Regions from separate parts of the Enterobacter sp. K510 genome, predicted to be linked through region 4. Evidence: predicted binding sites of a transcription regulator. Region 4 holds the regulator's gene; each other region holds the start of a gene.

Region 1 (8,087 bases), on a different contig from region 4:
TTTCACGCCCTGCCACAGATCGCCGGAGCAGACGTAGCGCCGCCCGTTCAGCAGATCGTTACCCCCCAGTACGCGCGCCGCCGCCGAACAGATCGGGCAAATCAGTTTACCTGCCGCATCGTGCGCCTTCACGAACTGGATCACCTCCGCACTGGCCGCCAGATTGACGCTGCCCTGCGGCCCGCCCGGCAGCACCACGGCGTCGTACAGCGTCTCCAGCCGCTCAGTGAGGGTGCTGTCCGCCACCATAGGGATAGCATGATAGCTTTCCACCGCGCGGGAGCCAGCGCAGGCCAGGGTTTCCACCTCATTATGCAGACGACGCAGAATATCGATGGTGACAATGGCTTCGGCTTCTTCAAATCCCGGTGCGAGTAATACCGCCACTTTTTTCATTTTTTATTCCTTCAGGTAAGAGTTAACTTCACCATAAACTTAATTTCAGTAAAATTAAACTGCCAGTTCAAAGCTATCGCACCTAGACCTTATCGCCGGTAAATTTCTGCCGTTTCGCCTAAGTGCCTCACAGGTCACAGTAATTATCCGTGCGATCTTTCTATGCTGTAGTCAGTTACTCATAACAAGGATATTTGCTATGGCTATTGTCGGAATGGTTCAAAAACTCAATACGCAAATGAATCTTGAGTTCCAGGCATCCAGTCTTTATTTGTCGCTCAGCGAATGGTGCGCCGGACACAGCCTGAACGGAACCGCCACTTTCCTGCGTACCCAGGCGCAGGGCAATATCACGCAAATGATGCGCGTGTTTGAATATATGAAACGCGAAGGGGCGAATCCCATCGTAAAAGCTGCCGAACCCTTCCATGACGACTATTCCACCCTTGAAGATCTGTTCACAAAAATGCTTGAGGCGTATTCCCAGCGCTGCGCCACCCTCGCCCGCTTAACGGCGGAAGCGGCGGCCATGAACGATGCCTGTACGCTGGAATTTTTGCGGCAGCTGGAAAAAGAGCAGCAGCAGGACGGCCTGTTGTTGCAGACCATTATGGAAGAAGTGCATAACGCGCAGCAGTCGGGTATGGGTTTACCCCAAACCGATCAGCATTTACTTAATATCGTTAACTTCCGGCAGCATTAATCCACCACTGTTACTCAGCCCCGGCCCGCGTCGGGGTTGTTAATTTTTGCGGCTCAATGTTGCAGGAATGTGCATAACCCTTTGATTACCCGCGTTTTAACAAAGTCGATCTGGCTCGCAAAGATCAACCTTACAAAATGTAATGATTTAGAGCATCAATGTTTAATTACACAGGTGCTTCATGATCACTCTTGAATTTATTGTCATTATCCTCTGTCTGCTGGTGGGTACCCGCTTCGGCGGCATGGGCCTCGGCCTGATCAGCGGTATCGGCCTGTTCATACTGACCTTTGTGTTTGGCCTGCAACCGGGTAAACCGCCGGTTGACGTGATGCTGACTATCCTGGCGGTGATCGGCTGCGCCGCCACGCTGCAAACCGCCGGCGGGCTGAACGTGATGATGCAGTTTGCCGAGCGACTGCTGCGTCGCCACCCGCAGCATATTACATTGCTCGCGCCCTTCACCACCTGGACGCTGACGTTTTTGTGCGGCACCGGGCATGTGGTCTACACCATGTTTCCCATTATCGCCGATATCGCACTGAAAAAAGGTATCCGCCCGGAGCGCCCGATGGCGGTGGCGTCGGTGGCTTCACAAATGGCCATTACCGCCTCGCCCGTTTCGGTGGCGGTGGTGTCGCTGGTCTCTATTCTGGCGGCGCAGCACGGCATCGGGCAGGCGTGGAGCATCCTCGAGATCCTCGCCGTCTCCGTGCCGGCCTCGCTGTTTGGCGTGGCCGTCGCTGCGCTGTGGAGCCTGCGCCGGGGTAAGGATCTGGCGGAGGACGCGGAGTTCCAGCAGAAATTAACCGATCCGAAACAGCGGGAATTTATCTACGGCAGCAGCGACACCTTAATGAATCAGCGCTTCCCGAAGCAGGCGTACTGGTCAACCTGGATCTTCTTCGCCGGTATCCTTGTGGTGGTATTACTGGGCGCGTTGCCGGAACTGCGACCCTCATTTGAGGTGAAGGGCAAAATGACGCCGCTGTCGATGAACCTGGTGATCCAGATGATGATGCTGATTGCCGGGGCGGTGATGCTGATCGTCTGTAAGGTGAATGCGTCGACCATTTCCAGCGGCGCGGTGTTCAAGGCCGGGATGGTGGCGATTTTTTCGGTGTTTGGCGTGGCGTGGATGAGTGACACTTTCTTTCAGGCGCATCTGGAGGAGTTAAAAGTGGCGCTGGAGGGCGTGGTGCAGAATCATCCCTGGACCTACGCGATTGTGTTATTCCTGGTGTCCAAGCTGGTCAACAGCCAGGCGGCGGCACTGACTGCCGTTGCGCCCATGGCGCTGATGCTGGGCGTCGAGCCAAAAATGCTGCTGGCGTTTTTCCCGGCGTCATACGGCTATTTTGTACTGCCGACCTATCCGAGCGATCTGGCCTGTATCGGCTTTGACCGTTCAGGCACCACCCGCATCGGGAAATTCATCATCAACCACAGCTTTATTATTCCGGGGCTGATTGGCGTCAGCTGTGCCTGTGTGGCGAGCTATGCGCTGGTGATGGCGCTGTTCTGATCCTGCCGGCGGGGTCGCCCCCGCCTTTTTTCAGCGCGGCTTCCGCGCCCGATCTTCGAAAACATCCGTTTGAATAATTCAAAACGAAGGTTTACTTTAGCTAGTGCGCCTCGCCCTGCGGCGTGAACTTCAGCTCAATCAGCGCAATGGCTTTCTGTATGGCGCGGCGGGTCACCGGATCGGCGGCAGCCGGGTGGGTGGTGAAATCGATGGTTTTCAGCTGCTGCGACATTTTCTCACGCACTTCAACCGGCGCGATAACGTCAATGATGTCGAGGATTTGTTTGATCACCAGCTGGCAGGCGACAACGTCAGATACCAGTTCTTGATCGGCACTCAGGGATTCAGACATGGAAGGCTCCTTTCAGTAAGGACGCCATAGTAGCGGGAAGCGCTGCGAAAAGGTAGTTTGCCCGGCCTGCACAGCGTACATCAGATATAAAAAAACCTGCCGCAGCAGGTTTTTTTATCAGAACATCGCGCCAGGCGGGACGTCTTTGAAAGTTTTGCAGTAGGTTTCAAAAATGCTTTTCAGGATCTTACGCAGTTTCATCTTTTGCTCCGGTGAAATTTGTTATGCAGGTGTTATGTTTCTGTGTGCACATAATATGACCTGCATCACAAAAATCAACCAGTTTGTGAAGCCCATCACATTAAAAAACGCATTGATATTTTAGTTTTTTTTTAAAATGCATGATAAATCCGTGGGTTACGGATATTTCATTTCTGTAAAAATTTAAAATTTTTTTTAAAATGGCAGACCAAAAATGAGTGACAGCACCCAACCGGAGGCCAGACGCGGCGTTTCTCCCGCCGCGCTGCTGGTCGCCGGGGCGTTTTTTATGGAGTTTCTCGACGGTACGGTGATCGCTACCGCCCTGCCGGACATGGCGGAAAGTTTCGGCGTCGACGCCGTCGATCTGAATATCGGTATCAGCGCCTATCTCATCACCCTGGCCGTGTTGATCCCGGCCAGCGGCTGGATCGCCGACCGCTTTGGCGCGCGGAAAGTCTTTGCCTCGGCGCTGGCAATCTTCACCCTCGCCTCGGTGTTCTGTGGCCTCGCGGTCAGCGTGGAGTGGTTTGTCGCCATGCGTATTTTACAGGGCATCGGCGGCGCGCTGATGGTGCCGGTCGGACGGCTGGCGGTATTGCGCACCACACCCAAGCATCTGCTCATCACCGCCATCGCCACCCTCACCTGGCCCGCCCTGGTCGCGCCGATCATTGGCCCACCGCTGGGCGGCTTTATTACCAGTTTCGCCAGCTGGCGGTGGATCTTCTTTATTAATGTACCGCTGGGGCTGATCGCCATTGCGCTGGCGCTGCGCATCATTCCGGATATTCGCGAGGAGGAGCGGCGGCCTTTCGATATGCCCGGTTTCCTCTCCACGGCTATTGCGATGGTCAGCCTGGTGTATGCCATGGAATCGCTGGGCGCGCAGCAGCCGCAGGGGTGGCTGACGGCGGCGATGTTGCTGCTGGGCGCGGGCACGCTGTTTTATGCGCTGCGCCATTTTCAGCGCGCCCGCTGGCCGATGATACGTCTCGATGCCATGCAGGTGCCGACCTTCCGCGTGACCATGTATGGCGGTTCGCTGTTTCGCGCCTCCATCAGCGCCGTGCCTTTTCTGTTACCGCTGATGTTTCAGGTGGGCTTTGGTATGGACGCCTTTCATGCCGGGCTGCTGGTGCTGGCGGTGTTTGTCGGCAATCTGACGATAAAACCCGCCACCACCCCGCTTATTCGCTGGCTGGGATTCAAAAAACTGCTGCTGATCAACGGCGCGCTCAATGTGCTGGCGCTGCTGGCCTGCGCCTTCCTGACGCCCACGACGCCGGTGTGGGTGATCCTGCTGGTGCTCTATCTCGGCGGCGTATTTCGTTCAATACAGTTTACCGGCGTCAGCACGCTGGCCTTCGCGGATGTGCCTTCGGCGCAAATGAGCTATGCCAATACGCTATTCAGCACCGCGACACAGCTGGCGGTGGGGCTGGGCATTACGCTGGGGGCGATTGGTATTCGTATCGGCGAACGGGTTGGCGACTGGCTCTCGCTTGGGGAGGTGCCGGGGATCAGTTTTCGCCTGGCGTTCGTGGCTATCGCGCTGATTTGTCTGGTGGGCATGGCGGATACGCTGCGGCTGACGAAAGATGCCGGCAGTGCGGTGTCGAATAAAAAGAGATAAAAAAAGGCCAGCGAACGCTGGCCTTTCGGGATGTTATGCGAGCATTTCACGTACGAAGGCTTCGATCTCTTTATCCTGGCAGTTTTCGAAGAAACACTCCTGGAAACGCTGGCCGGAAACGGCGGTTTTCACCAGCTCCGGATCGATGGCGCGCAGAGTGTCCAGATAGTTATCTTTTACCACGGCGGCTTTCACCTGGTTCAGAATGCCCGCGTTACGCACCTGCGGCTCTTTACGCTCCGGCGGATACCCTTCGCCTTTGCGGCCGGTGAAGGCTTTTTCGAAGATAAAGCGCACGTTCAGCTCTGCGCCCCAGCCAAAACCTTTAGCGAACGGCAGCGCCAGCGCGTTACCGTTGTTGATCTGCGCAAACAGGAAGGCATCTGCCGGATCGATGCAGTAGCCGCAGTTCACGCCCGGATGGATATTCAGCGACATCAGCGCGCCCTGACCGGTGCCGCAACCGGCAATCACGAAATCAACGGCTTTAGAGTTCAGCAGGATGCTGGCCATGATGCCTAAGTGGATGTAGGTCAGGTGATGGTCATTCTCGTCGCTCATGCCGACGTTGAAAACCGGGAAGTTCTTCTCATCCGCGACGGTTTTCAGCTCTTTAAGGATAATGGCGTTTTTGGCAGCCTGGCTGTTTTCCATCATCAGTGCAATTTTCATTGTGTCTTCTCCTGAAGCGTTGCGGGATGTCCCGCCGTGAATAGCGAACGTTTTAGAAACCTTACTACTAAGCAAACATACTTTCAAATTTAGTGAAAAATCGTTTTAAAAAGTTGTGAGGTGCTCACAGTTTTCCCCGCTTCGCTGGCCGTTACAATTAGTAAGGCCAGAAAATCCGGCTATTCAGGCTATTGGGCGGGAAAGAGAGGTTGTAGGATGAGAACATCGAAACTGAATCAGAGCGATACCATGAAGAGTATGCTTTTAGCCGCCGCAGTACTGCTGCTGGCAGGATGCACCATCACTAAAGAGCCGCAGGTGAGCGAGGTCATTCAGACTACCGGTGTGGTACGACTGAATTTTAACGAAGCCATGCTACAAAATGCGCGCTTTGATGAGTATACCACCCACGGCACCGCCACGCGTCAGTGCCAGCAAATGGGCTATGCCACCGCCGCTGCATACGGTCAGCCGATCCGTACCTGTAGCGTATTCAGCGGTTCACTGTGCCTTAATGAAAAGATCACCCTGCAATACCAGTGTCAGGGGCTGGCGCTGTCGCCTGCCGCCACCGGCTATTATTAATCTTTACCACCTGCGTTATTACGCAGGTGGCGCTTATTTATAATAAAAAGAATTATTCTCAGGTAATTTAACCTTCACATCTAATGCGTATTATTCACATTACCATTCAAATTAATTATTCTATTTTACCTTTTGCAAATAATTAAATAACAAATTATAGTGGCGCCATTATTCATTGCGCACTTCCTGGAGCCGTATCATGCTTAAAGCAGAAATGATCGAAAAATTAAATGAGCAAATGAATCTGGAGCTTTACTCCTCTCTGCTTTATCAGCAGATGAGCGCCTGGTGCAGCTACCACAGCTTCGAAGGCGCGGCAGCCTTCCTGCGCCGCCACGCGCAGGAAGAGATGACCCACATGCAACGCCTGTTTGATTATCTGGCCGATACCGGCAGCCTGCCGTGTATTAATACTATTCCATCGCCGGTTGCGGAATATGCGTCTTTAGACGATCTGTTCCGTTCCACTTATGAACACGAACAGCTGATCACGCAAAAAATTAATGAACTGGCGCACGTGGCAATGACCACGCAGGATTATCCGACCTTTAATTTCCTGCAATGGTATGTGGCCGAACAGCACGAAGAAGAAAAATTATTTAAATCTGTTATCGATAAACTATCGCTGGCGGGTAAAAGCGGCGAAGGTTTGTATTTCATTGATAAAGAACTTTCCACGCTCGATGCCCAAAAGTAATACTTCAGGCGGTGACACTGTCACCGCATTAAACCTCTGTAAACATTAAATTACACCGCGTGTAACGCCCGTTTGACGAGGCTGTCATTTTCCCTTACTCTGCGCCGCATATTCGAATGTGCAATGGTTTATGGGCAGAGGAAAGCGTGAAGAATCGGACGCTGGGTAGTGTTTTTATCGTCGCGGGAACGACAATCGGGGCCGGTATGCTGGCGATGCCGCTGGCGGCGGCTGGGGTGGGATTTGGCGTAACCTTAGTGCTGCTGTTCGGCCTGTGGGCGCTGATGTGTTATACCGCTCTGCTGTTGCTTGAAGTGTATCAGCACGTCCCTGCCGATACCGGGCTGGGTTCGCTGGCGCGTCGCTACCTGGGCCGCTACGGTCAGTGGCTGACCGGTTTCAGTATGATGTTTCTGATGTATGCCCTCACCGCAGCCTATATGACAGGCGCGGGCGAGCTGCTGGCGGCAAGCCTCGGCTCCTGGCTCGACATCACCGTTTCACCGGTCGCCGGTGTGCTGTTGTTTACCCTGATTGCGGGCGGCGTCGTCTGCGCGGGCACGTCGCTGGTGGATCTGTTTAACCGCTTTCTGTTCAGCGCCAAGATCCTCTTTCTGGTGGTCATGCTGGCGCTGTTAATGCCGCACGTACACAAAATCAATCTGCTGACGCTGCCGCTGGAGAAAGGGCTGGCGCTGTCGGCAATTCCGGTAATTTTCACCTCCTTTGGTTTCCATGGCAGCGTGCCGAGCATCGTCAGCTACATGAATGGCAACATCCGTAAGCTACGCACGGTATTTATTACCGGCAGCGCCATTCCGCTGGTGGCCTATATTTTCTGGCAACTGGCGACGCTGGGCAGCATCAACTCCTCCACCTTTATGGGATTACTGGCGGATCAGGCCGGGCTGAACGGGTTATTACAGGCGCTGAGAGAAGTGGTCGCCTCGCCGCACGTTGAACTGGCGGTGCATCTGTTCGCCGATCTGGCGCTGGCCACTTCCTTCCTTGGCGTGGCGCTGGGCCTGTTTGATTACCTGGCGGATCTGTTTAATCGTCGTAATAACGTTGCCGGACGTTTACAGACCGGGGCGATCACCTTCCTGCCGCCGCTGGCTTTTGCCCTTTTTTATCCGCGTGGGTTTGTGATGGCGCTGGGTTATGCCGGTGTGGCGCTTGCCGTGCTGGCGCTGCTGATCCCGTCGCTGCTGGCGTGGCAAAGTCGTAAGCATAGTCCGCAGACGAGTTATCGCGTCAGCGGTGGCAAGCCTGCATTAGCGCTGGTGTTTTTGTGTGGGATCGCGGTGATTGCCGTGCAGT
Region 2 (8,087 bases), on a different contig from region 4:
CCAGCGCGTTAAGCGCATAACGCATCAGTCCGCGTTCGTGTTCGGCAATGGCGTCCAGTCCCAGCGCAGTGACGTACTCAATAGCGGCACCAAAACCGATAATCGCCCCGGTATTCGGCGTGCCCGCCTCGAAGCGCCACGGCGCTTTCGCCCAGGTGGTGCCTTCCGTCAGGCTGACGGTGGCGATCATCGCCCCGCCCCCTTCCCACGGCGGCATCGCCTGCAGGATCGCCTCTTTCACATAAAGAATGCCGATACCGGTCGGACCATACAGTTTATGGGCGGAGAAGACGTAAAAATCGCAGTCCAGCCCCTGCACATCCACCGCGTGATGCATCACCGCCTGCGCGCCGTCCACCAGCACTTTTGCGCCCTGTTGATGCGCCTGTGCGATGATCGCCGCCAGCGGATTCTCGGTGCCGAGCACGTTGGAGACGTGCGTCACCGCCACCAGCCGCGTGCGGTCATCGAGCAGCCCGGCAAGGGCGTCCAGTTGCAGGGTGCCGTCCTGATTAATCGGGATCACGCGCAGTTCAGCGCCGGTGCGTTCACACAGCATCTGCCAGGGCACGATATTGGCGTGATGCTCCATGGCGGTGATGATGATGTTGTCACCCGCCGCCACGTTGCTGTTGCCCCAGCTGTTGGCGACGAGGTTGATGCCCTCGGTGGTACCGCGCACGAAAACCAGCTCTTCCGGCGTACGGGCGTTGATAAACCGCGACGCCAGCGTACGCACGTTTTCCATGCGCTGGGTGGCTTCGGCACTCAGGGTATGAATGCCGCGGTGCACGGCAGCGTAACCGTGACGGTAAAACTCCGCTTCGGCATCAATCACCTGATTGGGTTTTTGTGCGCTGGCGGCACTGTCGAGATACGCCAGCGGCTGGCCATTCACTTCACGCGTCAGAACCGGAAAATCCGCCCTTACGCGCTCAACGGAAAAACTCATGCGATGCCCCCTGGCAGGCGCTGACCGATACGGGACAGCACCTCATGCCTGAGCGCCTCGTCGCTGATGGCTTCCGTCAGTTCAGCGGCAAAGGCGTAGATGATCATTTGCTGCGCGGCCTTCTCATCAATGCCGCGCGAGCGCAGGTAAAACATTTGTTCATCGTCGATGCGGCCAATGGTCGCGCCGTGGCTGCATTTTACGTCATCGGCGTAAATTTCAAGCTGCGGTTTGGTATCCACTTCCGACAGACGGCCAAGCAGCAGATTGTTGTTGGTCATCTGCCCGTCGGTTTTGATGGCATGCTGCGCCACGTTAATCAGCCCGTTGAATACGGCCCGGCCTTTGTCAGAGACGATGGTTTTGTGCAGCTGACGGCTGTTGCAGTAGCCCTTGTTATGGGCAAGCCAGGTACGGGTGTCGCACACTTCACTGTTCACCGGCATCACCAGGCTGTTCACGCGCAGCGTGGTGTTTTCGCCGTTCAGCGCCATGCTGGTGTTATGACGCAGCACCGCCCCGCCGAGCAGAAAACTATGGCTATGCGCGGCGGCATCGGCGGCCAGCAGAATGTCGTTATGCGCAAAGTGGTAGCTCTGCGCATTTTCAAACGCCAGCTTCGCGTGATGCAGCTGCGCATTGGCCGCCACGTTCATGGTCAGACGCGAGCCGGTAAAATGCCGCTGATCGTTCAGGCTGACGTAATGCTCATAGACCGTCGCCTCTGCGCCCTGCTCCAGATCCAGATGATGACGATAGTGGGCGGTGTTCATCTCCTCGCCCGCCAGCCCCTGGGTGATATGCATCAGCAGCAGCGGCTTCGCCGGACGCTGGTTGCGCGCCACGCGGATATGGGTCACGCTGTGCGCCAGGCTTTCGGTCAGATGCAGAAACACTTCCGGCTGTACCGGCGCGGGCAGCGCCGCGCGCTCGTCGTTAATGCTGACCACAAAGCCGCTGTTTTCGGTACTGTCGCTGAGTTCGGCGTCAAAGCGCCCGTCGACAAACACCAGTCGCACCGCGTCCACCGGCAGAGCCAGCGCGTCACGCTGTGCGGCGGATAACCGGGTCTGCGTGCTGACAAAGTGGCTGCTGAGCAGCCCTTCCAGCGGCGTGTATTTCCAGTTTTCGTGCTTACGCGTCGGCAGCCCTAAACGCAGCACCTGTTGCAGATGCTGCTGCGCCTGTTCCGAACGCGCGCTGCCCTCGGTTTCAAACAGATGATGCCACTGTTGCAGCGCGTTACTGCTGTTCGGTAAGCCAGCCATAGCCCTGCTCCTCCAGTTGTTTCACCAGCGTAAAATCACCGGATTTCACAATGCGGCCCTGGTACAGCACGTGCACAAAGTCGGGCTTGATGTAATCCAGAATGCGCTGGTAGTGCGTGACGATGATAAAGGCGCGCTTTTCGTCGCGCAGAGAGTTCACCCCTTCGGCAACGATTTTCAGCGCATCGATATCCAGACCGGAGTCCGTTTCATCGAGAATGCACAGTTCCGGCTCCAGCACCGCCATTTGCAGAATGTCGTTACGCTTTTTCTCGCCGCCGGAGAAACCGACGTTAACCGAGCGCGTCAGCAGATCTTCAGGCATTTTCAGCAGCTTGATTTTCTCTTCCATCAGATCCTGGAAGTCAAAGCGATCCAGCTCATCCAGCCCACGATATTTGCGCACGGCGTTGAGCGCGGTTTGCAGGAAGAACTGGTTACTGACGCCGGGGATTTCCACCGGATACTGGAACGCCATAAAGATGCCTTCGCCCGCGCGCTCTTCCGGCGACAGCTCCAGCAGATCTTTGCCGTGGAACTGCACTGAACCACCGGTCACTTCATAATCTTCGCGCCCGGCAAGGGTGGCTGAGAGCGTACTTTTCCCGGAGCCGTTTGGCCCCATAATGGCGTGCACTTCACCAGGACGCACTTCCAGGTTCAGACCGCGCAGGATCTCTTTATCTTCAACGGCAACCTGCAAATCTTTAATGCTTAACATGTAATTTCCTTAACCGACGCTGTGCTCAAGGCTGATGGCGAGTAATTTCTGGGCTTCAACGGCAAACTCCAGCGGCAGCTCGGAGAAAACATCCTTACAGAAGCCGTTGACGATCATCGAGATCGCATCTTCTTCGCTGATGCCGCGTTGCAGGCAGTAGAACAGCTGATCTTCGCCGATACGCGAGGTGGTGGCTTCGTGCTCCAGCTGCGCGCTGTTATTACGGCATTCCACATACGGGAAGGTGTGAGCGCCGCAGTCCGGGCCAATCAGCATCGAGTCACACTGGGTAAAGTTACGCGCGTTAGTGGCGGTCGGCATGATTTTTACCAGCCCGCGATAGCTGTTCTGACTTTTCCCGGCGGAGATCCCTTTCGAGATAATGGTCGAACGGGTGTTCTTGCCGATGTGGATCATCTTGGTGCCGGTATCCGCCTGCTGATGCCCGCTGGTCAGCGCCACCGAATAGAACTCGCCGATGGAGTTGTCGCCGCGCAGAATGCAGCTCGGGTATTTCCAGGTGATGGCCGACCCGGTTTCCGACTGCGTCCAGGACATTTTGCTGTTTTCGCCTTCACACAGCGCACGCTTGGTGACGAAGTTCAGAATACCGCCGGTATTGTTATCGCCGGGGAACCAGTTCTGCACGGTGGAGTATTTCACTTCCGCATCTTTGTGGATGATCACTTCCACCACCGCCGCATGCAGCTGGTAGCTGTCGCGCACCGGCGCGGAGCAGCCTTCGATATAGCTGACATAGCTGCCTTCATCGGCGATCAAAATGGTGCGCTCGAACTGACCGGTTTTTTCCGCGTTGATACGGAAATAGGTGGACAGCTCCATCGGACAGCGCACCCCTTTCGGGATGTAGATAAAGGTGCCGTCCGAGGCGACCGCCGCATTGAGCGCCGCAAAGAAGTTATCGTTCGACGGCACCACGGTGCCGAGATACTTCTGCACCAGCTCCGGATGATCGTGGATCGCTTCCCCAAAGGAGCTGAAGATCACGCCGTGCTCAGCGAGCTTTTCACGGTAGGTGGTGGCCACGGAGACCGAGTCAAAAATGGCGTCCATCGCCACTTCGCGCCCTTCACGCACCGGTACGCCCAGCTGATTAAAAGCTTCTTCCACTTCGTCGGTCAGATAGCTGCCGGCGCCGGTTTGCTGTACCGCGCCCGGCTGCGAGGCGCAGGTGTCGTCGCAGTTGCCGCAGGATGGCGCGGAGTAGTAGCTGTAATCCTGGTAATCCAGCTTGTCGTAATGGGCTTTAAGCCAGTGCGGTTCTTCCATTTCCAGCCAGGCATGATAGGCCTTCAGGCGGAACTCCAGCATCCATTCAGGTTCGTTGCGTTTGGCCGAGATCGCCCGCACGACATCTTCATTGATGCCGTGAGCCATTTCGTCCGTCTGTAACCGGGTGAAGAAGCCCTCTTTGTAATTCAGCGGGCCGGACCAGGTTTTGACATCGTCAGTCGCTTCAGTATTACGAGACATAGTACCGCCTATACCCCAAAGCTTTCGCCGCAGCCGCATTCGTGCTGCGCTTTCGGGTTATTGAATTTGAAAATCTGATTCAGTCCTTCGCGCACATAGTCCACTTCGGTGCCGTCAATAAAGGGCATCGCCTGAAGCGGCACGTAGAGACGCGCGCCGTCGAACTCGAACAGCAGATCGTCTGCCACCGGATCGGAAACCGTATCAAGAACATAACCAAAACCGGCACAACCGGTCTGTTTGATACCCAGACGTACGCCGAGCAGCTCTGGCTGCTTTTCCACCAGCGCGCGGATATGCTTCGCGGCGGCTGGCGTTAATGTCAGGCCCTGCCAACCGGGATCGTTGGGGTCGAAGGTTCCTGCTTGCAATTCCATAGGTCTACCTCACGTGATTGCGCCATAGGGCATAACGCTATGTTAGTGATAATGATTATCACTTCAACCTCTATTCCAAAGGGTTATTCCCTGAAGCGCTCTTTTTGCACAGTTCTATTAAGCATAGACCCTCACAACCGGGTTAACCGGAAAGGTCTGCGATAACTAACCATTTGAATATAAAATATTTTTAAGCGGTGGTCTTTAACACACCTTGGAGAAATGAAACATGCATAGGCAATGCCTATTTATCAGATAGGATTTTATAACAATTCTGTAATATAAACGTGACAAATGATGCGGACAGCGTGCCAGGGACGCAGTTTGTCATTGTAGGCCAGATCAGTTGCGGTAGGTCGGGTAAGCGAAGCGCCACCCGACAAAATTGGGCCTGGGCTTTTTGTAGCTGCGGAACTATTACGGTGATGTGATTGCACGGGCTTTATTTTGAGGCTGCCTGTACGGCAGTGCACTTGCACTTTGTCGTATCCAATAAAGCGCAGCATTTCTAAGCTGCCTGTACGGCAGTGCATAACGGCGAAATGGGGTGTGGTAAGACGCTGCTTTTCTAAGCTGCCTGCACGGCAGTGCACAGAGGATTGAGGTCATTTGGTTGGCTCCTGTGTTTCTAAGCTGCCTGCACGGCAGTGCACTTAAAAATAAAGCCACACCTAAATAGTGAATTTTTCTAAGCTGCCTGTACGGCAGTGAACAGCAATAGTATCACGCCAACCCATTGTATTTTTGAGTTAAAGCACTCCTTTCTCATAAAATACCCTTTTTTACATGTAGCAAATCACTCATCGAAAAATCAATAAGTTATCGTAACGGTAAAATAAAAGGGTCAGCGCCTGCCGGGGAAGGCAGGCGTACAGCGAAGCTTAACGATACAGTGAAGACTCGCCCATCGGGCGGGTTTTGAAGCGGCGGTGCACCCACAGGTACTGGTCGGGAGCGCGTAAAATCTCACGCTCGACCACCCTGTTCATGTAGCTTGCGGCTTCGAATTCATTTTCTTTTGGATAATCGGTCAGCTCGGGGCCGATAAATAATGAATATCCTGAACGGTCAGGCTTGCGCACCATAGTCACCGTCAACATCACAGAGCCGGACAGACGCGACAGCACATAGGTACCGTTGGTGGTGGCGGCGTTAACGTCAAAGAACGGCGCGAAGGTGCTGCCCTTGCGGCCATAATCCTGGTCCGGGGCAAACCATACGGCTTCGCCCTTTTTCAACGCGTTGACCAGCCCTTTCAGGTTACGGCGGTCGATCATCGATTTATTGGAACGCATCCGCCCGCGGGTCTGCACCCACTCCATCAGCGGATTATTGTGCGGACGATAGGTCGCCATCATTGGCTGGCACAGGCCCATCACCCGACCGCCCAGCTCCAGCGACATAAAATGCACGCCGATAACCATCACGCCTTTCTGTTTTGCCTGCGCATCCTGCAGATGCTGATAACCCTCAACATCAAACCAGCGACGCACGCGCTCGTCCGGCCAGAACCAGGCCATGCCTGTTTCCAGCAGACCCATGCCCAGCGAGCGGAAATTATTTTCGATTAAGACTTCGCGCACCAGCGGATCCATCTGCGGAAAACAGAGTTCCAGATTGCGGCGGGCGATGCTTTCACGGCGTTTCAGAAAGGGACGCGCCAGCGTACCGAGCGAGGTGCCGAGACGAGCGATCAGTGGATAGGGTAACTGCACCAGCAGCCAGAGAACGCCAAGACCAAACCATGTAAACCAGTGGCGTGGGTGAAGAAAAGAGAGCTTTAAGGAAGTACGCATTACAAGATTACCTGAAAAACACACATTAAGTAGCGCGCAAGGAAACCACGATTCTTATTTCCAGGCTTATATGCGTTACCGTCTCTGGGTTGGACAACAATGACACCCAGAGATTCAATATTGCGCACTATATCACACTACGAAATTATCACGCGATGAATCGAATGGTGCGGACGGCTGCGTTAACAGCCGCCCTGAGGATCAGATAATGGCGGTGGTGAGGCGGGAGGCGCAGCACAGACGGTTCTGTTCATCATAAATGTGGATCTGCCAGACCTGATGACGTCCCCCCGTATGCAGAGCGGTGCAGACGCCGCGCACACGGCCGCTGCGCACCGCGCGGATATGGTTGGCGTTCACTTCCAGCCCCACCACATTTTGTTCGCCCTCGCTGCACAGATAGCCCGCCACCGAGCCAAGCGTTTCCGCCAGCACTACAGAGGCGCCGCCGTGCAGCAGGCCGAATGGCTGATGCGTGCGGCTGTCCACCGGCATCGTTGCCTCCAGACTGTCAGCAGTGATACGCTCAAACCGTATATCCAGCAGCCCGACCATATTCCCTTCGCTCATGGCGTTTAACGCCTCCAGCGTCGCTTCACGTTTCCAGATCATCCTATTATCTCCAGTAAAGCCTGTAACGGATGGCGTACCCCGCTGCCCTCAATACGCTTGACCTGACTCCGGCAGGAATAGCCGGTCGCCAGACAGCGATTACGTGGCAGGCGTTGCATCGCCTGATGCCACGACAGCTCATAAATCCCCAGCGAACTGGCGTGATTTTTCACTTCATGGCCGTAGGTGCCCGCCATACCGCAGCAGCCGACGCTGATGTTTTCCAGCTTCGCGCCGAAACGGGCAAAGATCGATGCCCACTGCCCCGGCGTGCCCGGCAGCGCGGTGACTTCGGTGCAGTGACCGAACAGATACCAGGCCTCGCCGCTGACCACACGCGGCTCGACGTTCTCCAGCACCGCCGGCAGCCACTCATGCACCAGCTGCACGTTAAACTCGCCGCGTTTGTCACCCAGCGTTTGTTTATATTCATCGCGATAGCAGAGCACCAGCGCCGGATCGACCCCCACCATCGGCATCCCCAGTTGCGCAATGCGCGTCAGGAAGTCGGAGGTTTTCTGCGCTGTTTTCGCAAAGCGCGTCAGGAAGCCTTTAATATGCTGCGCTTTGCCGTTTGGCGAGAACGGCAGGATCACCGGCTGGTAGCCCAGTTTTTCTGCCAGGCGCACAAAATCGCTCACCACCTGCGCATCGTAATAGCTGGTAAAGGGATCCTGCACCACCAGCACCGTGCGGGCTTTTTGTTCGTCGCTTAACTGTTCCAGATTTTCCAGCGTCATATTGGCGGTGCGGTGCCCCACCAGCTGCTGTTGCAGCGACGGCACCGACAGGAGCGGCAAATCCACCATGCCGATGCGTTTTTCCGACAGCGTGCGCAGCCAGGGCTGGCGCAGGAAGAAGTTGAAG
Region 3 (8,087 bases), on a different contig from region 4:
GAATGACGATCCGGATTTCTCCATTGCGCTGGGTGCGGATGGGATCCAGGAGAAATTAAAAATCGAGAAATCGCTGCGCGATATTTCCGATCTGAACGCTGAACTGCGTAACCGCGAGTTTCATCTGGCCGAACTGGAAAAAGTCAGCGTGAAAAACGTCGATTTCGAACCCTTCAAATACCAGCTGGCGCCGTCCTATCCGGTGAAAAAAGATGGTCCGGGCAAGGCGCTGATCGTGGTGCTGGCGGCAATCATCGGCGGCATGGTGGCCTGTGGCTTTGTGTTACTGCGTAACGCGATGGTCACCCGCACGCTGACGCCGGAACTGACGCTGGAACCTTCTCACTAAGTTTTTGCCCGGTGGCGCTGCGCTTACCGGGCCTACGGAATGAGGCTACTGTAGGCCCGTGCAAGCGCAGCGCCGCCGGGCGCAGCAAACCTACCGTAGCCCGCGGCCCAGCGGCACCACCAGCGGCGTATGGGCCACCGGATCCTCAATAATCACGCAGCGCATCCCGTAAATTTTCTCGATCAGCTCGGCCGTCACAATCTCTTTCGGCGCGCCCTGCGCCACAATTTTCCCGTCCCGCAGCGCAATCAGATGCGTGGCATAGCGACAGGCCTGATTGAGATCGTGCAGCACGGCGGCCAGCGTATAGCCCTGCTCGCGGTTCAGCTCGCTTAACAGCTCCAGCACGTCAATCTGATAGCTGATGTCCAGCCAGGTGGTCGGCTCATCCAGCAGCATGATCGCCGTTTCCTGCGCCAGCACCATAGCGATCCACGCCCGCTGACGCTGCCCGCCGGAAAGCGTGTCCACGCTCTGCCCGGCCAGCGCCGTAACGCCGGTGGCCTCCATCGCTCGTTGCACCGCCGCGTCATCCTCTGCCCGCCAGCGGGTAAACAGCGGCTGATGCGGATAGCGCCCGCGCGCCACCAGCTCCTGAACCGTAATATCCCCCGGCGTGGTGGCGTTCTGCGCCAGTAGTCCAATGCGGCGGGCCACCTCTTTACTGTTGAAACGCTGGATCTGCTCGCCGTCGAGATAAACATGCCCCTGCGTCGGGGTCATCAGGCGACTTAACGTGCGCAGCAGCGTCGATTTTCCGCAGCCGTTGGGGCCGATAATGGCGGTGAAATGCCCGTCGGGCAGGATGACGTTCAGGTTTTCGGCAACGATTTTTTTGCCATAGCCGAGGGTTAAGGCCTCGCCGCGCAATCGGGTATCAGAGAAAGTCATCTTTTGCGGGACTCCTTAATTAACAGGGCGATGAGATAAATCCCGCCCAGGCTCACGGTCACCACGCCGACCGGAAGTTGATAGGGTACAAACAGCCGCTGGGCGCAGAGATCGGCGGCCAGCAACAGCAATGCGCCGCACAGTGCCGCCTGGGTCAGCCCCCAGCGCGCGGTGCCGCTGATACGCCGCGCGATGTGCGGGGCGACCAGCGCAATAAAAGAGATCGGGCCGGTCAGGGCGGTGGAGGCGGCGGTCAGCACCACCGCCACCAGCATCATCAGCAGGCGGGAACGCTCAACGCTGACCCCCAGCGCGCAGGCGCTGTCATCGCCCATCTCCAGTAGCCGCATGCGGCGCACCAGCAGCGCGGCACAGACAAACATCACCAGCAGTACCGGCGCGGCGGGCAGGGTTTTCGCCCACGTCAGACCATTGAGCGATCCGGCGTTCCACAGCCCGGCGGTAAAGGCCGTCTCAAGGGATGCCTGCAACAGCAGCCAGGTATTGAAGGCCACCAGCATGGCGCGCACGCCGATGCCGATAATAATCAGCCGGAAGGTTTCAATGCCGTTGCGCCACGCCAGCAGCCAGACCACCAGCGAGGTGAGAATACCGCCCGCCATCGCCGCCAGCGCAATGGCCGTCAGATGCTGGCCGAAAAACACCATGGCGATCAGCACGCCGCTCCATGCCCCGGTGTTAAAGCCCATCACGTCCGGGCTGCCGAGCGGGTTACGCATCAGCGACTGGAAAATGGCCCCGCTGATCCCCAGCGCCGCGCCGGTCAGCAGGGCGATGACGACACGTGGCAGACGCCACTCATTGACCACCAGCATAATACCGCGCGGCGCATCGCCGGTGAGGGCGGCAAACACCTGAGACAGCGTCAGCGGAACCGCGCCGCTTTGCAGACTCCACACCGCCACCAGCAGACAGGCGATCGCCAGCAGCAGGCAGCTTAAAATCAGACGACGGGAAGGGGCGTTCACCAGCCACCTCCGCGACGATGGCGGCGTACCAGCCAGATCAGCACAGGCGCGCCGATAAAGGCGCTGACCACCGATACCCGCAGCTCGCCGGGCACCAGCAGACGGCCAATAACATCGGCAAACAGCAGCAGGGCAGGGGTGGCGATCAGCGTGACCGGCAGTGACCAGCGGTGATCCGCCCCCACCAGCCAGCGCGCCATATGCGGCATCATCAGGCCAATAAAGGCAATCGGGCCGACCACCGCCGTGGCGCTGCCGCACAGCACGGTAATTGCCAGTAAGCCCAGCAACTGCGTGCGCGCCACCCGGCTACCAAGCGCCGTGGCAGTGTCCGCGCCGAGGCTCAGGCTATTCAGCGCCCGGCTTTGCAGCAGGGCGATACCCGCGGCGATCAGCACCGGCAGCAGGACGATTTTCAGGGTGTGGATCTGCCGCACGTCCAGCGATCCGGCCTGCCAGAAGCGCAGCTGATCGTAAACATCGGGGTTGAGCAGCGCGATGCCGCTGGATAAGCCTTCCAGCACCGCGGCCAGCGCGACGCCCGCCAGCGTCAGCCGCACCGGACTGAGCTGCCCGCCGCCCGCGCTGCCGGTAAAGGCCACCACTAACGACGCCGCCAGCGCGCCGCTAAAGGCCAGCGCCAGCTGTTCATGGGGAGAGGTTAAACCGAGCAGCGCCGCGCCCAGCACGATGGCGAAGCTGGCGCCAGCGTTCACGCCGAGCAGACCGGGATCGGCCAGCGGGTTGCGGGTCAGGGTTTGCATCAGCGCGCCAGCAAGGCCCAGCGCGCCGCCAGCCAGCAGTCCGGCCAGGGTACGGGGCAGACGGGCATCCAGCACGATAGTGCAGTCCGCGGTCTGGCAGCTGCCCGTGAAGGCGTCCATGACGGCGGAAAAGGGCAAGGGTTTCGCCCCGATAAGTAAGCTGAGCGCAGCCGCAAGGAGCAGCAATAACAATAACCCGGTCACGATAATCGGACGCGCCAGGCTGAGCGAAAAAGACATCACAACGTCCTTGAGTTGATAATGATAGTAGTTATCGTTATCGATCTTGTTCGGGTATGTTAGCATGTGCGGCCATTGAAAAGGTATGAGAAATCGCAATAAAAGGCCCTGTAATGAACCGACAATCCTGGCTGCTCAATATGAGCCTGCTGAAAACCCACCCGGCGTTCCGCGCGGTGTTTATCGCCCGCTTTATCTCCATTTTATCCCTCGGTTTGCTGGGCGTTGGCGTGCCGGTGCAGATCCAGGCTATGACCCACTCCAGCGCCCTAGTGGGCCTTGCGGTCACCCTGACCGGCGGGGCGATGTTTGTCGGGCTGATGGTGGGCGGCGTGCTGGCGGATCGCTATGAGCGTAAGCGCCTGATCCTGATCGCGCGCGGCACCTGTGGGCTGGGTTTTATCGGCCTGGCCATTAATGCGGCGCTGCCGGAACCCTCGCTGGTGGCGATTTATCTGCTCGGTTTGTGGGACGGCTTTTTTGGCGCGCTCGGCGTGACGGCGCTGCTGGCGGCGACGCCCGCGCTGGTCGGGCGTGAAAATCTGATGCAGGCGGGGGCGATCACCATGCTGACCGTACGCCTGGGATCAGTGATCTCCCCGCTGTGCGGCGGCCTGCTGCTGGCGTCCGGCGGCGTGGTGTGGAATTACGGGCTGGCGGCGGCGGGAACCTTTCTCACCACACTGACGCTGCTGCGTTTACCCTTGCTGCCTCCGCCGCCGCAGCCGCGGGAACATCCGCTGAAATCCCTGCTGGCGGCCTTTCAGTTTTTACTGCGCAGTCCGCTGATCGGCGGCATTGCGCTGCTCGGCGGACTGTTGACCATGGCGAGCGCCGTGCGCGTGCTTTATCCGGCGCTGGCGGTGAACTGGCAGATGTCACCGTCGGAAATCGGCCTGCTGTATGCCGCCGTTCCGCTCGGTGCGGCGCTGGGGGCGCTGACCAGCGGCAATATGGCGCAGCGTGCGCGTCCGGGGGCGATCATGCTGTTTACCACCGTCGCCGCCTTTGTGGCGGTGGCGCTGTTCAGCCTGATGCCTGTCTGGGCGCTGGGGGTGTTGTTCCTCGCGCTCTTTGGCTGGCTGAGCGCGGTGAGTTCGCTGTTGCAGTACACGCTGATCCAGACGCAAACCCCCGAGGCGATGCTCGGGCGCATTAACGGCTTATGGACGGCGCAGAACGTCACCGGCGATGCCATTGGCGCGGCACTGCTTGGCGGTATGGGGGCGCTGATGACGCCAGCGGCCTCCGCCAGTGTTGGCGGCTGGGTGCTGGCGGTCATCGGACTGCTGCTGGTGGTGCTACTTAAAGAGTTACGACGTTTCCATCAGCCAAACAGCGTGGCGAACCGCTGAAGCAGCAGCGTCACGCTGTAAAAGTCGAGGCGGAAGGTTTCACTGCCCAGCGCGTAAACGCGTTTGTTTTTCACCGCGCTGAGATGACTTAACAGCGGGTTGGCTTCAATGGCCGCGGCGTCGTTGTCGTCATTGGCGAATAAAAACAGCGCTTCGCCGTTCAGCCCCGCCGCCAGATTTTCGCCGCCCAGCTGCACGATGTCATGGCGTTTACCCTGGCTCTGGCTGGCGTTCAGCCCCTCCGGCAGAGTGGCGAGCGTAAAGCCAAGCTGGGCTAACAGCTGCCCCTGCGCGGAATCGCGGGTCCACAGATTGGCGCTGTGCGCCGCCCGGTGATAGACCAGCGCGCTTACCGGCTGCGGCGGCAGGGTGATCTTCTGCTTCACCGCCGCCAGCTGCGTATTGAATTCGTCGATGCGCGCCTGCGCCTGTTTCTCCTGGCCGGTGATCTCGCCGAGCTGCGTCAGCAGCGCCTGCCAGCTTTTATCGTCGTAATTGATGACCAGCGTCGGCGCGATGGCGGAGAACTGATCGTACAACGCCAGCGCCGAGTCGCCGCCGGTGGCGCTGACGAGGATCAAATCAGGCATCTGCGCCGCCACGGCTTCCGCGCTGGCCTCGCCAATGTAGAGCCGGGAAACCTGACGCTGTTTTGCTATCTGCCCCCACTGGCGCAGAAAGCCCTGATCGTCGGCAAAGCGGTTATTCGGCGTGGTCGCGCCGCTGGCGATCACCGGCGCATCAATGGCGAGCAGCGATCCGGTAAGCGTCACGCTGGTGGAGACAATACGCAGCGGTTTGCTTTCCAGAGTATGAGTGCCCCGGCTGTCAGTCACCTGACGCGGCCATCCGGCGGCGTGGCTTGCGGAAAGTCCTAAAACGAAAAGGCTGAGCGCCAGCACAGCATGCAGGCGTAACGAAGCAAATCTCACGGCGTGGTATCCTGTATTTATTGCAGTTAATGCTTCTCATTTTCATCATTGTGCGAAGCGGATGCAAGCGTTAGCCGCAGAAGTTGCATCAACCAGAGTTGACACTGCTGACAATAACTTTTAGCTTACCGACCAAAATATAAATGATAATTATTCTTAATGCCTTTATCATTTTCGGAGGAAGATATGGATACGTCAGTGGCAGAGGGGATCGCGCAGCGTACAGACGCGTTGTCGCCCGACCGGTTTTTCTTTATGTCGCCATACCGCAGCTTTACCACATCCGGCTGCTTTGCGCGCTTCTCAGAGCCTGCCGTTAACGGCGACGATCTGAACAGCCCGTTCCAGCGCAAACTGGCCGGGGCCTTTGCCGAGGCAAAAGCGCAGGGCATTGCAAAACCGGTGATGGTGGGGGCGATCCCGTTTGATACCACGCAACCGTCGGCGCTCTTTATTCCGCAGTCCTGGCAGACGTTCACCCGTCCGGCAAAGCAGCACTCCGCGCGCTATTTCCAGGGCAGCCCGACGCCGAACGTGGTTTCGCGCCAGGCCATTCCGGAGCAGGACGCCTTTATGGCGATGGTGGCGGAAGCCGCACGCCTGACCGCGACGCCGACCGTTGACAAGGTGGTGCTCTCGCGGCTGATTGACATTGCCACCGACGCCCGGGTTGACAGCGGGGCGCTGCTGGAACGGCTGATCGCGCAGAATCCGGCGAGCTTTAACTTCCATGTGCCGCTGCCGGATGGCGGCGTGCTGCTCGGTGCCAGCCCGGAGCTGCTGCTGCGTAAAGAAGATGAGCGGTTCAGTTCGCTGCCGCTGGCAGGCTCGGCCCGTCGTCAGCCGGATGACATGCTGGATCGCGAGGCCGGTAACAAACTGCTGGCCTCGGAGAAAGATCGTCACGAACACGATCTGGTGGTGCAGGCGATGAAAACCGTGCTCAGGCCACGCAGCCATGAGCTGTCGATACCGGCTTCGCCACAGCTGGTGAATACGCCGACGCTGTGGCATCTGGCGACACCGGTCGAAGGCCTCGCTGCCGCTGAAGAAAACGCCCTTTCGCTGGCCTGTCTGCTGCACCCGACGCCGGCGCTGAGCGGTTTCCCGCATCAGGTGGCGAAGCGCGTTATCGCGGAGCTTGAGCCGTTCAACCGTGAGCTGTTCGGCGGCATCGTCGGCTGGTGTGATGAGCAGGGCAACGGCGAGTGGGTGGTGACCATTCGCTGCGCGCGCATCCAGGATCGTAACGTTCGCCTGTTTGCCGGGGCGGGCATTGTGCCTGCGTCCTCCCCGGCGGCGGAGTGGCGCGAAACCGGCGTCAAACTTTCCACCATGCTTAATGTTTTTGGTCTGAATTAAGGAGCGATCATGACCCTTCCTTTTACCCGCTGGCCGGATGACTTCGCCCGCCGTTATCGTGAAAAAGGCTACTGGCAGGATCTGCCGCTGACCGACATTCTCACCCGTCATGGGCAGTCTGACCGCACGGCGGTGATTGAAGGCGAGCGCGCGTTAAGCTACCGCGAGCTGGATCAGGCTTCGGATAACCTCGCCTGCGCGCTGACGGCGCAGGGCATTCGCCACGGCGACACCGCGCTGGTGCAGCTGGGCAACGTCGCGGAGTTTTACATCACCTTTTTTGCGCTGCTGAAAATGGGCGTCGCGCCGGTCAATGCGCTGTTCAGCCATCAGCAGAGTGAACTCAACGCCTATGCCGCGCAGATCCGCCCGGCGCTGGTGATTGCCGATCGCGAACATAAATTGTTCCAGGATGACAGCTTCCTGAATGGCTTTGTCGCCGAACATGCCAGCGTGCGCGTGGTGCTGTTGCGTAATGACCAGGGCGAACATGCCTTACAGGCGGCCATTGAACGCCCGGCGGACGGTACGCCTCTGTTGCCGACCCCTGCCGATGAAGTGGCGTTTTTCCAGCTCTCCGGCGGCAGTACCGGCACGCCGAAGCTGATCCCGCGCACTCACAACGATTACTACTACAGCATCCGCCGCAGCAACGAGATCTGTGAATTTACCGCCGACACGCGCTATCTGTGCGCGCTGCCTGCCGCCCATAACTATCCGCTCAGCTCCCCCGGCGCGCTGGGGGTATTTCTCGCAGAAGGCTGTGTGGTGCTGGCGGCGGATCCAAGCGCCACGCTCTGCTTCCCGCTGATCGAAAAACATCAGATTAACGTCACTGCGCTGGTGCCCCCCGCGGTCAGCCTGTGGTTGCAGGCGATTGCCGAGTGGGGCAGCAATGCGCAGCTGGCCTCGCTGAAGCTGTTGCAGGTGGGCGGCGCGCGCCTGTCCGCCACCCTTGCCGCGCGTATTCCGGCAGAGATCGGCTGTCAGTTACAGCAGGTGTTCGGCATGGCGGAAGGGCTGGTGAACTATACCCGTCTGGATGATGGCCCGGCGCGGGTGAATCACACCCAGGGCCGCCCGATGTGCCCGGACGATGAAGTGTGGGTCGCCGATGAACAGGGCAATCCGCTACCGACCGGCGAAGTGGGGCGCTTGATGACCCGTGGCCCGTACACCTTCCGTGGCTACTTTAACAGCCCGGA
Region 4 (8,087 bases):
CAACCGGAAACGACAGACTATGCGCGTAAGCACTCAACAATCCTACAGCACCATGACCACCCGCTTCACTAACCTGTCGGCGCAGCTGGAGCATGTGGTGACGCAGATGGCCACCGGGCAACGCATTATATTGCCGTCAGACGATCCCATCGCCGCCGCGCGTATCACCCAGCTCGATCGCCAGCAGGCGGCCATCGAACAGTATCAGAGCAATATCAACAGCGTCTCAGCCAGTATGAGCCAGCAGGAGAGCGTGCTGGACGGCGTCAACAACAGCCTGCTGGCGATCCGCGATGATTTGCTGGAAGCGGCCAACGGCACCAATACCGCCGAATCCCTGGCGGGTTACGGCCAGGAGATCCAGTCGCTGACCGAATCCATGGTGGCGGCGCTCAACTATCAGGATGAAGACGGTCACTATATTTTTGGCGGCACGGTGAACGACACCCCGCCTATCACGTATGACGATACCGATGGCGACGGGGAAGGGGATGAATACGTCTATCACGGCAATATGAATCACCGCACCGCCACCGTCTCGAACGGCGTGGTGATGGACACTAACGTCTCGGTGGGGGAGATTTTTGGTCAGGGGCTGGCGCTTTTCAACACCCTTGATGACCTCGCGAAGGAGATGCAGGATCCCACGGTCGATCCCGTGGCGATGCAGGATGATATATCCCACGCCATCAACGTGATTGATGAAAGCGCTGACTCGCTGAACACCGCCATCGCCAGCCTCGGCGAGCGGCAGAACACCATGAGTATGCTGAGCGACGCCCAGACCGGCATTTCCGATGCCAATGCCGATTTGATTGGTCAGCTTGGCGATCTGGATTACGGCCCGGCCAGCATCACCTTTACCGGACTGGAAATGGCCATGGAAGCTACCATGAAGACTTACTCGAAAGTGAGTGAGCTGAACCTTTTTAGCGTTATTTAACGAATTCCACGCCCAGGATCATCATGCAGGTTGGTTTACAAACTTCAACGCATACCCGTACCGGCGGACTGACGTCTGCCGTTCGTCAGCCGGACGTCGTGCGCACCGCGCCCGTCAGCGATAAAGCGCCGTCTGGCGACTACCCGGCGTCGCCGCTCATCGCCACCCGTCCGCAGCGCTACAGCGTACAGCTTAACGATCAGCTCACCACGTTACAGCAGGCGGATCACTGGCTGGGGCAACTGGAGCGCGCGCTGGTGGATTATCGCCACGGCGGGCAGCGGGATCCCGCGACCGTGCAGTCGCTGCTCGACGGTCGTCTGGCGCTGACCGGCGGCGCGGTGGACCGGGAACTGCAACCGGTGCTACAGGGGCAGGCGCAGGTGCGCTTTCATGCGCCGCAGCTGAGCCAGGCGCTGGCGGCGGATGGCCCGCAGAAACTGCTGTTCAGCGTACAGCACGGGCGGAAAACCCTGCTGTCCGGGCTAAATATTAACGGCGACGGCGATGCCGGGCAGCGGGCGACGAAAATCAGCACCGCATTACGCCGCGTCGGCGTGCAGCCCCTGAAAGGACAGGAGGGCTTTACTGCCAGTGAGCAGCACTGGGCGCAGCTGCAAAACAGCTTCGCCGTGCAGCGGGAAGGGGCGGGGCAGAAAATCGCCATTGCGGTGGCGGCGCATCCGGCGCAGACGGAAACCCTTGCCGCCGCGCTCGCCAGCGGACAGCAGGCGCAGCGCGTGGTGCAGGAGACGCTCAGTCAGGTAAGCGCACAGCGTCAGCAGCTGGCGCTCCAGCAGGAGAAAGTCCGCCAGCGTATTGACGATATGTCGCGTTTTGCGCAGTCGCAGAGTGCGGTGGAGGCCTCCGCGCGGCTGGCGGGAACCCTGGATGCGGCCAGCCATAATTATGAGGTGCTGGCGCAGGCGATTAATGGCCAGGCGAATCTGTCGAAGCTGACGGTGCGCAGCCTGCTGGATTAACGTTTCGGGCAGGGCTGCCCGTCAGGTTGCAGCAGGCCTTTTTCGGTGATCAACATGGTGGCGCTGTCCTGATTAAACAGCAGCTGGCGAGCGTCGCCCAGCGGCACGCTCACACTTTGCAGATCGTTATCATTGATAAAGCCCAGCACCGGGAACAGCGTGGCGTCCGTGCCGGTGACATGAGCATTCTGCAGACGTAAAAACGATTCGCCGCTCTGCTCGCCGCCGGGGGCGGTACAGGCGATCAGCTGCATCTGCAGGGCAAAAGCCTCATCCCCTGGCCGGGTCAGGACCAGGCGCGCTCCCCGCTCCGCGGGGGCGGTGGTCAGGTTATAAACCGCGTGTTCAGCCGTTGCCAGATCGTAAATCCCGACCTGGGTGCGGGCAATAACGGGCGCGGCCTGAAGGCTACCGGCGATACCGGCGAGCAGCAGACCCGCGATAACATTACGAACAGGCAGGCATTTCATTAAGCGTGCGCTCCGTTTCCTTGTGAATTAATTGACCCAGTTTTTTAACATCCTGTTGCCAGCTGCGAATTTCCATTAACAACTGATATTCTTTACCGCACTGATTTTGCACCAGCAGGATCACCGACATTTTTTGTACCGCCCCGTAATAATAAATCGTCAGCGTTGCCTTATGCGCCGTAAGCAGCATATTGATGCCTTCCAGCGACTCCGCAATATGCGACGACAATACCGCGCCTGATGTATTCACCCCCGTGCGGTGCAGTCGAAATAATTTAATTTTGTCATTTTGCGGCGACAGCTCTTCTTTAATCGACAGACGGGAAGTGGCAAGCGGCGCAGAATTCTGACCCCCGGGGTAAATCAGCCAGATAAGCCCGCAGCCAAGCAGCAGCAACAGCGCCGCCAGGACAATCAGGCGGTGTTTATTGCGCGGCGCAGGCGCGCTGGCGGGCGGGGCATCCGTCACGTCGGCAACCGGTTCAGGATCGGGCTGAGTCAGGGGCTGGGACGCAGAGAGCGGCTCATCCGGCAGCAGGACGACAAAGTCTTTATTCAGCAGATAGCCTTTTTTCGGGATGGTTTTGATGATCTCCTGTACCCGGCCGTCGTCCCCCAGCGCTACCCGCAGAGCATAGACAGCGGTCAGCAGGCTGTTATTTCCGACGACGCGGTTTTTCCATACTTCGCTCATCAGAAAATCACGCGACACCACCTCCCCGGCATGATTAACCAGCGTTTCGAGCATAATAAAATGGAATTCACCAAGGCGGCGGATCTCCCCCGTTTCCCGGTGTACCAGACCGTTTAACGACGGCTCAACTTTCCAGTTATTAACAATGATCTGCATAGTGATTTGTTAATAAATTGGTGAGTATTAATTTATTTTTCACAACGTAAGCTTCCACTTAGCCGCAGGGAGGGTAAATGTATCGGATGATTATCACCCCATCAATCTAAGAATAGTCTTAACTCATAAATTAATAATTAATTAATTTCTAAGCTAACGGATTGATAAAGCTTGCCGTCAGCGCCTGGGGGTATTAACGTCGCTGGTAATTGTAGACGATCGGCCCGCAAAGGCCGTCGCGACTGGCAAGTTTGATTAATGTAATGAGGTCATCATGTTTAAAGCCATTCAGATTGATAAAGCGGAAGGACAGTATTCGGCATCCCTGGTGGAGCTGGACGAGCAGGCGTTGCCGGAAGGTGACGTCACCGTCGCGGTGGAATACTCCTCCATTAACTATAAAGATGCGCTGGCTATTACCGGTCGCGGCCCGATTGTGCGCCAGTTCCCTATGGTGCCGGGTATTGATTTCGCCGGGACCGTAACCGCCAGCGACAGCGCGGCGTTTGCCGTGGGCGACCGCGTGCTGCTGACCGGCTGGGGCGTGGGCGAACGTCACTGGGGCGGACTGGCAGGCAAGGCGCGGGTCAAAAGCGAATGGCTGACGAAAATGCCGTCCGGCGCGGATGCAAAACAGGTGATGGCTATCGGTACGGCGGGCTTTACCGCCATGCTGTGCGTGCAGGCGGTGCTGGATCACGGCGTGAAGCCTGAAGACGGCCCGGTGCTGGTGACCGGCGCGGGCGGCGGCGTGGGCAGCTGCGCGGTGATCATTCTTTCTGCCATGGGCTATCAGGTGGTGGCGTCGACCGGCCGTCCGCAGGAAGCCGGATGGATGCGCGAACAGCTGGGGGCCAGCGACATTATCAACCGTGATGAGCTGAGCGCGCCGGGTAAACCGTTACAGAAAGAGCGCTGGGCGGCGGCGATCGATACCGTCGGCAGCCATACGCTGAGCAACGTCTGCGCCAGTGTCCGTTATGACGGCATAGTCGCGGCGTGCGGCATGGCGCAGGGTATGGATCTCCCGGCGACAGTGGCGCCTTTCATTCTGCGCGGCGTTACGCTGCGCGGTATCGACAGCGTGATGGTGAGCAGCGAAAAACGTCCGGCGATCTGGGAGAAAGCCTGTCAGTATTTAACGCCTGCGGCGCTGGAAAAACTGAGTGCCACTTATCCGCTGAGCGATGCCATTGACGTGGCGGAAAAACTGCTGAACGGGCAGATCCGTGGCCGTGCGGTGATTGAGATTTAATTCTGGCGGGGTTGCCGGGTGGCGCTGACGCTTACCCGGCCTACAATATAACGCAGGCCCGGCAAGCTTGCGCCGTCGGGCAATGTGCAGCAACGTTATTTGCGAATATCGTGTGCGGTGTCGTTTTCGCGGCAATCGCCTTCAGCGCAGTGGCCGTAGAGGTAAAGGCTGTGGTTGGTCAGGCGGATCCCGTGCTGAGCGGCGATTTCACGCTGACGTAATTCAATAGAATCATCGCTGAATTCAATCACTTTGCCGCAGTCGAGGCAGATCAGGTGATCGTGGTGATGCTGCTGCGTCAGTTCAAAAACAGATTTACCGCCTTCGAAATTATGACGGGTCACAATACCGGCGTCATCGAACTGGTTAAGCACGCGGTAGACCGTCGCCAGGCCAATCTCTTCGCCCATGTCGATCAGTCGTTTGTATAAATCTTCCGCACTGACATGGTGGTTGTCAGGTCCCTGGAGTACCTCAAGGATCTTTAACCGAGGAAGCGTGACTTTCAGGCCAGCCTTCTTTAGTGCGGTGTTATTGTCAGTCATGCGGAATCTGTCCTGTAGCTAAACGATTCACTTCCAAAATGGAAGTTAATGAGAATGACGTTGAGTTAATGCGTCTCATTATAGAACTGCCATGCCTAAATGAAAACTGCAAGTCCTCAAGCAAAGTATGCGTATAAAACGTGGTGTCACTAACAAACCCGTAAGCAATCACGTTCAATCAGGGGATATTGTACAGGTATGCGTGCGAAAGTTAAAAAATTGTAGCAATTATTTTGATTGGTTATATCTATTAATGCGGCGCAGCCAACAGGTTACGCCGCACAAAAATCAGGCGTTGATGATCTCATCTAAATGAAGTTCTTCAGAAATCTGCTTCACCCATTTTTCCACGCGCTCAGCGGTCAGTTCCGGCTGGCGGTCTTCATCAATGGCCAGACCGACGAAGTGGTCGTCGTCCGCCAGACCTTTGGAGGCTTCGAAATGGTAGCCCGCGGTCGGCCAGTGACCGACGATAGTCGCGCCGCGCGGCTCAATGATGTCGCGGATGGTGCCCAGCGCATCGCAGAAATATTCCGCGTAGTCTTCCTGGTCGCCACAGCCGAACAGGGCGACTAATTTGCCGTTAAAATCGACCTCTTCCAGCGTCGGGAAGAAATCGTCCCAGTCGCACTGCGCTTCACCATAGTACCAGGTCGGGATGCCCAGCAGCAGAATATCGTAACCTTCGAGATCTTCTTTGCTGCTTTTGGCGATGTCATGCACGTCCGCAACATCTTTACCAAGCTGCTTTTGGATCATTTTCGCGATATTTTCGGTATTACCCGTGTCGCTGCCGAAAAAAATGCCTGTGATTGCCATGAGTAAAATAACCTCTTGAAACTTAATGATATGGTGGTGGCGCAATGCCCACGGATAAGGGCAATCATAGCAGAACAGAGAAGGACGCGGAAACTGCAAACGCCTCAGACTGCACTCTGTGCTACATGAAAGTGATATTTAGCGGGATTTTCAGACTATCCCCTGGCCGCGCAGCAGCGCGAGCTGGGCCATTAAAAGCTCCTCAATCAGCTCGCTACGGCTGATGTCACGATCCTCGGCCAGTTCATTTAAGGCTTCGACGGCGTCCGCGTTCAGTTTTAGCTCGACGCGTTTGAGTCCACGAACCTTATCGCGTTTCAGCTGATTCCGCTTATTAATGCGCAACTGTTCGTCACGCGAATGCGGATTCGTTTTCGGTCGTCCTGGGCGACGATCATTCGCGAACAGATCGAGTGTCGTGCGGTCCGTTTGTTCTTTAGCCATGATTTTGAGTGACGTCGGGGGAAAAACAAGCTGCCTGGTGGAGGCCCTGCGCAATTAGCGCGCCATCATACATCAGGGAGAGGGGCACGCCAACGACCGGGCGCGTCGCGGCGCTCGGTCGCCGGGTTTTTAATCAACTGGCATTATCAGCAAGATAGCGACGGATCGCCCGCAGTACGGCATCGGGTTTTTCCGCATGCACCCAGTGCCCGGCACCGGCGACCACATGCGCCCGCGCCTGCGGGAATTGCGCCAGCAGCGCATTACGGTACGCATCGGTCACGTAAGAGGAATTGCCGCCGCGAATAAACAGGGCTGGTTTATCGAAGGCAGGGACGGTTGTCCAGCCGATGATGTTCTCATACTGGTCCCAGAGTACCGGCACGTTAAAGCGCCACCCGCCGTCGGCCCAGGATTTAAGCAGAAACTGGATCACGCCTTCTTCATCCAGATGTTCGCGCATCACGGCGGCGGCCTGCTGGCGGGTACTCACCTGCGCCTGTGTCACCGCATTGATAGCGGTAAAAATCTCGTCGTGGCGGCGCACCTGGTAATCCACCGGGGCAATATCAATCGCCACCAGCCTGTCGATGCGTTCGGGGGCCAGCGCGGTCAGCGCCATCACCGCTTTACCGCCCATGGAGTGACCAATAAAGGTGGCTTTTTCGATCCCTGATTCGTCAAGGGTATCCAGCAGATCCTGCGCCATCGCCGGGTAGGTCATCTCCGGCGAACGCGGGGAAAGACCGTGGTTGCGCATATCCACCTGTACCACGTCGTGGTCGCTAATCAGATCGCGGGCTAAGATCCCGAGGTTATCCAGGCTGCCAAACAGGCCGTGAACAAGGACGATGGGAGAATTGTTGTGCGATTGTTGTGCAGTTTGCGCGCGGGCATTCAATTTCATGGCAAAGTTCTTTTTTTCGCTCTCTCAGGTTAGGGTATCATGTTGACCATTCTGCCGCCCGGCTGCAAGGGATCATCTTTATCTGACTTTTGCGTCAGAAAAGCCTGGCCGCTATCCGCTGTTGAGATTTGCCCCTATAATCTCAATGACTTGTATTCAGAAAAGTGACCTCACTGGATTAAGATGAAAACGATCGAAGTTGATGATGAACTCTATACCTACATTGCCAGCCACACGAAACACATTGGCGAGAGTGCATCCGACATTTTAAGGCGCATGCTGAAGTTTTCAGCCGCCGCGCAGTCTGCGGCCCCTGTGACCAAAGCCGCGCCGGCTGCCGCTGTCAGCCCTGCCCCTGATGTCGTCTCCAACCCGGTAAAAGATAAAGTCCGCGCCATGCGTGAACTGCTGCTCTCTGACGAATATGCCGATCAGAAGCGCGCGGTTAATCGTTTTATGCTGGTGCTGTCTACACTGTATTCACTGGATGCAAAAGGTTTCGCCGACGCCACCGAGTCATTACATGGCCGTACGCGCGTCTACTTTGCAGCAGATGCGAAGACGCTGCTGCAAAGCGGAAACCAGACCAAACCCAAAGAAGTGCCAGGCACACCTTACTGGGTGATCACTAACACTAATACGGGCCGTAAATGCGGCATGATCGAACACATCATGCAGTCGATGCAGTTCCCGGCGGAATTGATCGAAAAGGTTTGCGGCACAATTTAATCCTTGCATAAGAAGGACCAGGCAATGGCTAACCACCCCCGTGCAGGACAACCTGCACAGCAGAGCGATCTGATTAACGTCGCCCAACTTACCTCTCAGTACTATGTGCTGAAACCGGAAGTGGGTCATGCAGAACATGCGG

Evidence for each region. Region 4 encodes Fur, which represses iron uptake genes when iron is present. Its sites were predicted from a motif close to ATAATAATGAGAACNACTATCAA; they were not measured.
Region 1: a site for Fur is predicted at 6,110-6,132, ahead of ftnA (non-heme ferritin). Genes of this name have one in related genera too.
Region 2: a site for Fur is predicted at 4,852-4,874, ahead of sufA (Fe-S cluster assembly scaffold SufA). Genes of this name have one in related genera too.
Region 3: a site for Fur is predicted at 5,658-5,680, ahead of fepB (Fe2+-enterobactin ABC transporter substrate-binding protein). Genes of this name have one in related genera too.

What each region holds. Positions count from the first base shown of each region.
Region 1 covers NZ_JBNRLQ010000002.1:404,254-412,340, reverse strand. The annotation lists gene ACQUTD_RS04585 (DJ-1/PfpI family protein) at 1-396, opposite strand, end outside; gene ACQUTD_RS04580 (non-heme ferritin-like protein) at 596-1,099, shown strand; gene ACQUTD_RS04575 (anaerobic C4-dicarboxylate transporter) at 1,281-2,624, shown strand; gene ACQUTD_RS04570 (DUF2766 family protein) at 2,725-2,976, opposite strand; gene azuC (stress response protein AzuC) at 3,094-3,177, opposite strand; gene ACQUTD_RS04560 (MFS transporter) at 3,392-4,813, shown strand; gene ACQUTD_RS04555 (RpiB/LacA/LacB family sugar-phosphate isomerase) at 4,847-5,485, opposite strand; gene yecR (YecR family lipoprotein) at 5,735-6,070, shown strand; gene ftnA (non-heme ferritin) at 6,270-6,767, shown strand; gene tyrP (tyrosine transporter TyrP) at 6,914-8,087, shown strand, end outside.
Region 2 covers NZ_JBNRLQ010000004.1:290,775-298,861, reverse strand. The annotation lists gene sufS (cysteine desulfurase SufS) at 1-952, opposite strand, end outside; gene sufD (Fe-S cluster assembly protein SufD) at 949-2,220, opposite strand; gene sufC (Fe-S cluster assembly ATPase SufC) at 2,195-2,941, opposite strand; gene sufB (Fe-S cluster assembly protein SufB) at 2,951-4,435, opposite strand; gene sufA (Fe-S cluster assembly scaffold SufA) at 4,444-4,812, opposite strand; gene lpxP (kdo(2)-lipid IV(A) palmitoleoyltransferase) at 5,694-6,608, opposite strand; gene menI (1,4-dihydroxy-2-naphthoyl-CoA hydrolase) at 6,810-7,220, opposite strand; gene ydiJ (D-2-hydroxyglutarate dehydrogenase YdiJ) at 7,217-8,087, opposite strand, start outside.
Region 3 covers NZ_JBNRLQ010000008.1:172,526-180,612, forward strand. The annotation lists gene wzz(fepE) (LPS O-antigen length regulator Wzz(fepE)) at 1-349, shown strand, start outside; gene fepC (iron-enterobactin ABC transporter ATP-binding protein) at 440-1,240, opposite strand; gene fepG (iron-enterobactin ABC transporter permease) at 1,237-2,229, opposite strand; gene fepD (Fe(3+)-siderophore ABC transporter permease) at 2,226-3,233, opposite strand; gene entS (enterobactin transporter EntS) at 3,347-4,588, shown strand; gene fepB (Fe2+-enterobactin ABC transporter substrate-binding protein) at 4,561-5,499, opposite strand; gene entC (isochorismate synthase EntC) at 5,707-6,882, shown strand; gene entE ((2,3-dihydroxybenzoyl)adenylate synthase EntE) at 6,892-8,087, shown strand, end outside.
Region 4 covers NZ_JBNRLQ010000011.1:8,811-16,897, forward strand. The annotation lists gene flgL (flagellar hook-associated protein FlgL) at 20-943, shown strand; gene ACQUTD_RS17975 (flagellar hook-associated protein) at 967-1,926, shown strand; gene ACQUTD_RS17980 (hypothetical protein) at 1,923-2,396, opposite strand; gene ACQUTD_RS17985 (winged helix-turn-helix domain-containing protein) at 2,374-3,246, opposite strand; gene acuI (acrylyl-CoA reductase (NADPH)) at 3,521-4,501, shown strand; gene fur (ferric iron uptake transcriptional regulator) at 4,597-5,046, opposite strand; gene fldA (flavodoxin FldA) at 5,335-5,865, opposite strand; gene ybfE (LexA regulated protein) at 6,016-6,309, opposite strand; gene ybfF (esterase) at 6,443-7,216, opposite strand; gene seqA (replication initiation negative regulator SeqA) at 7,400-7,945, shown strand; gene pgm (phosphoglucomutase (alpha-D-glucose-1,6-bisphosphate-dependent)) at 7,970-8,087, shown strand, end outside.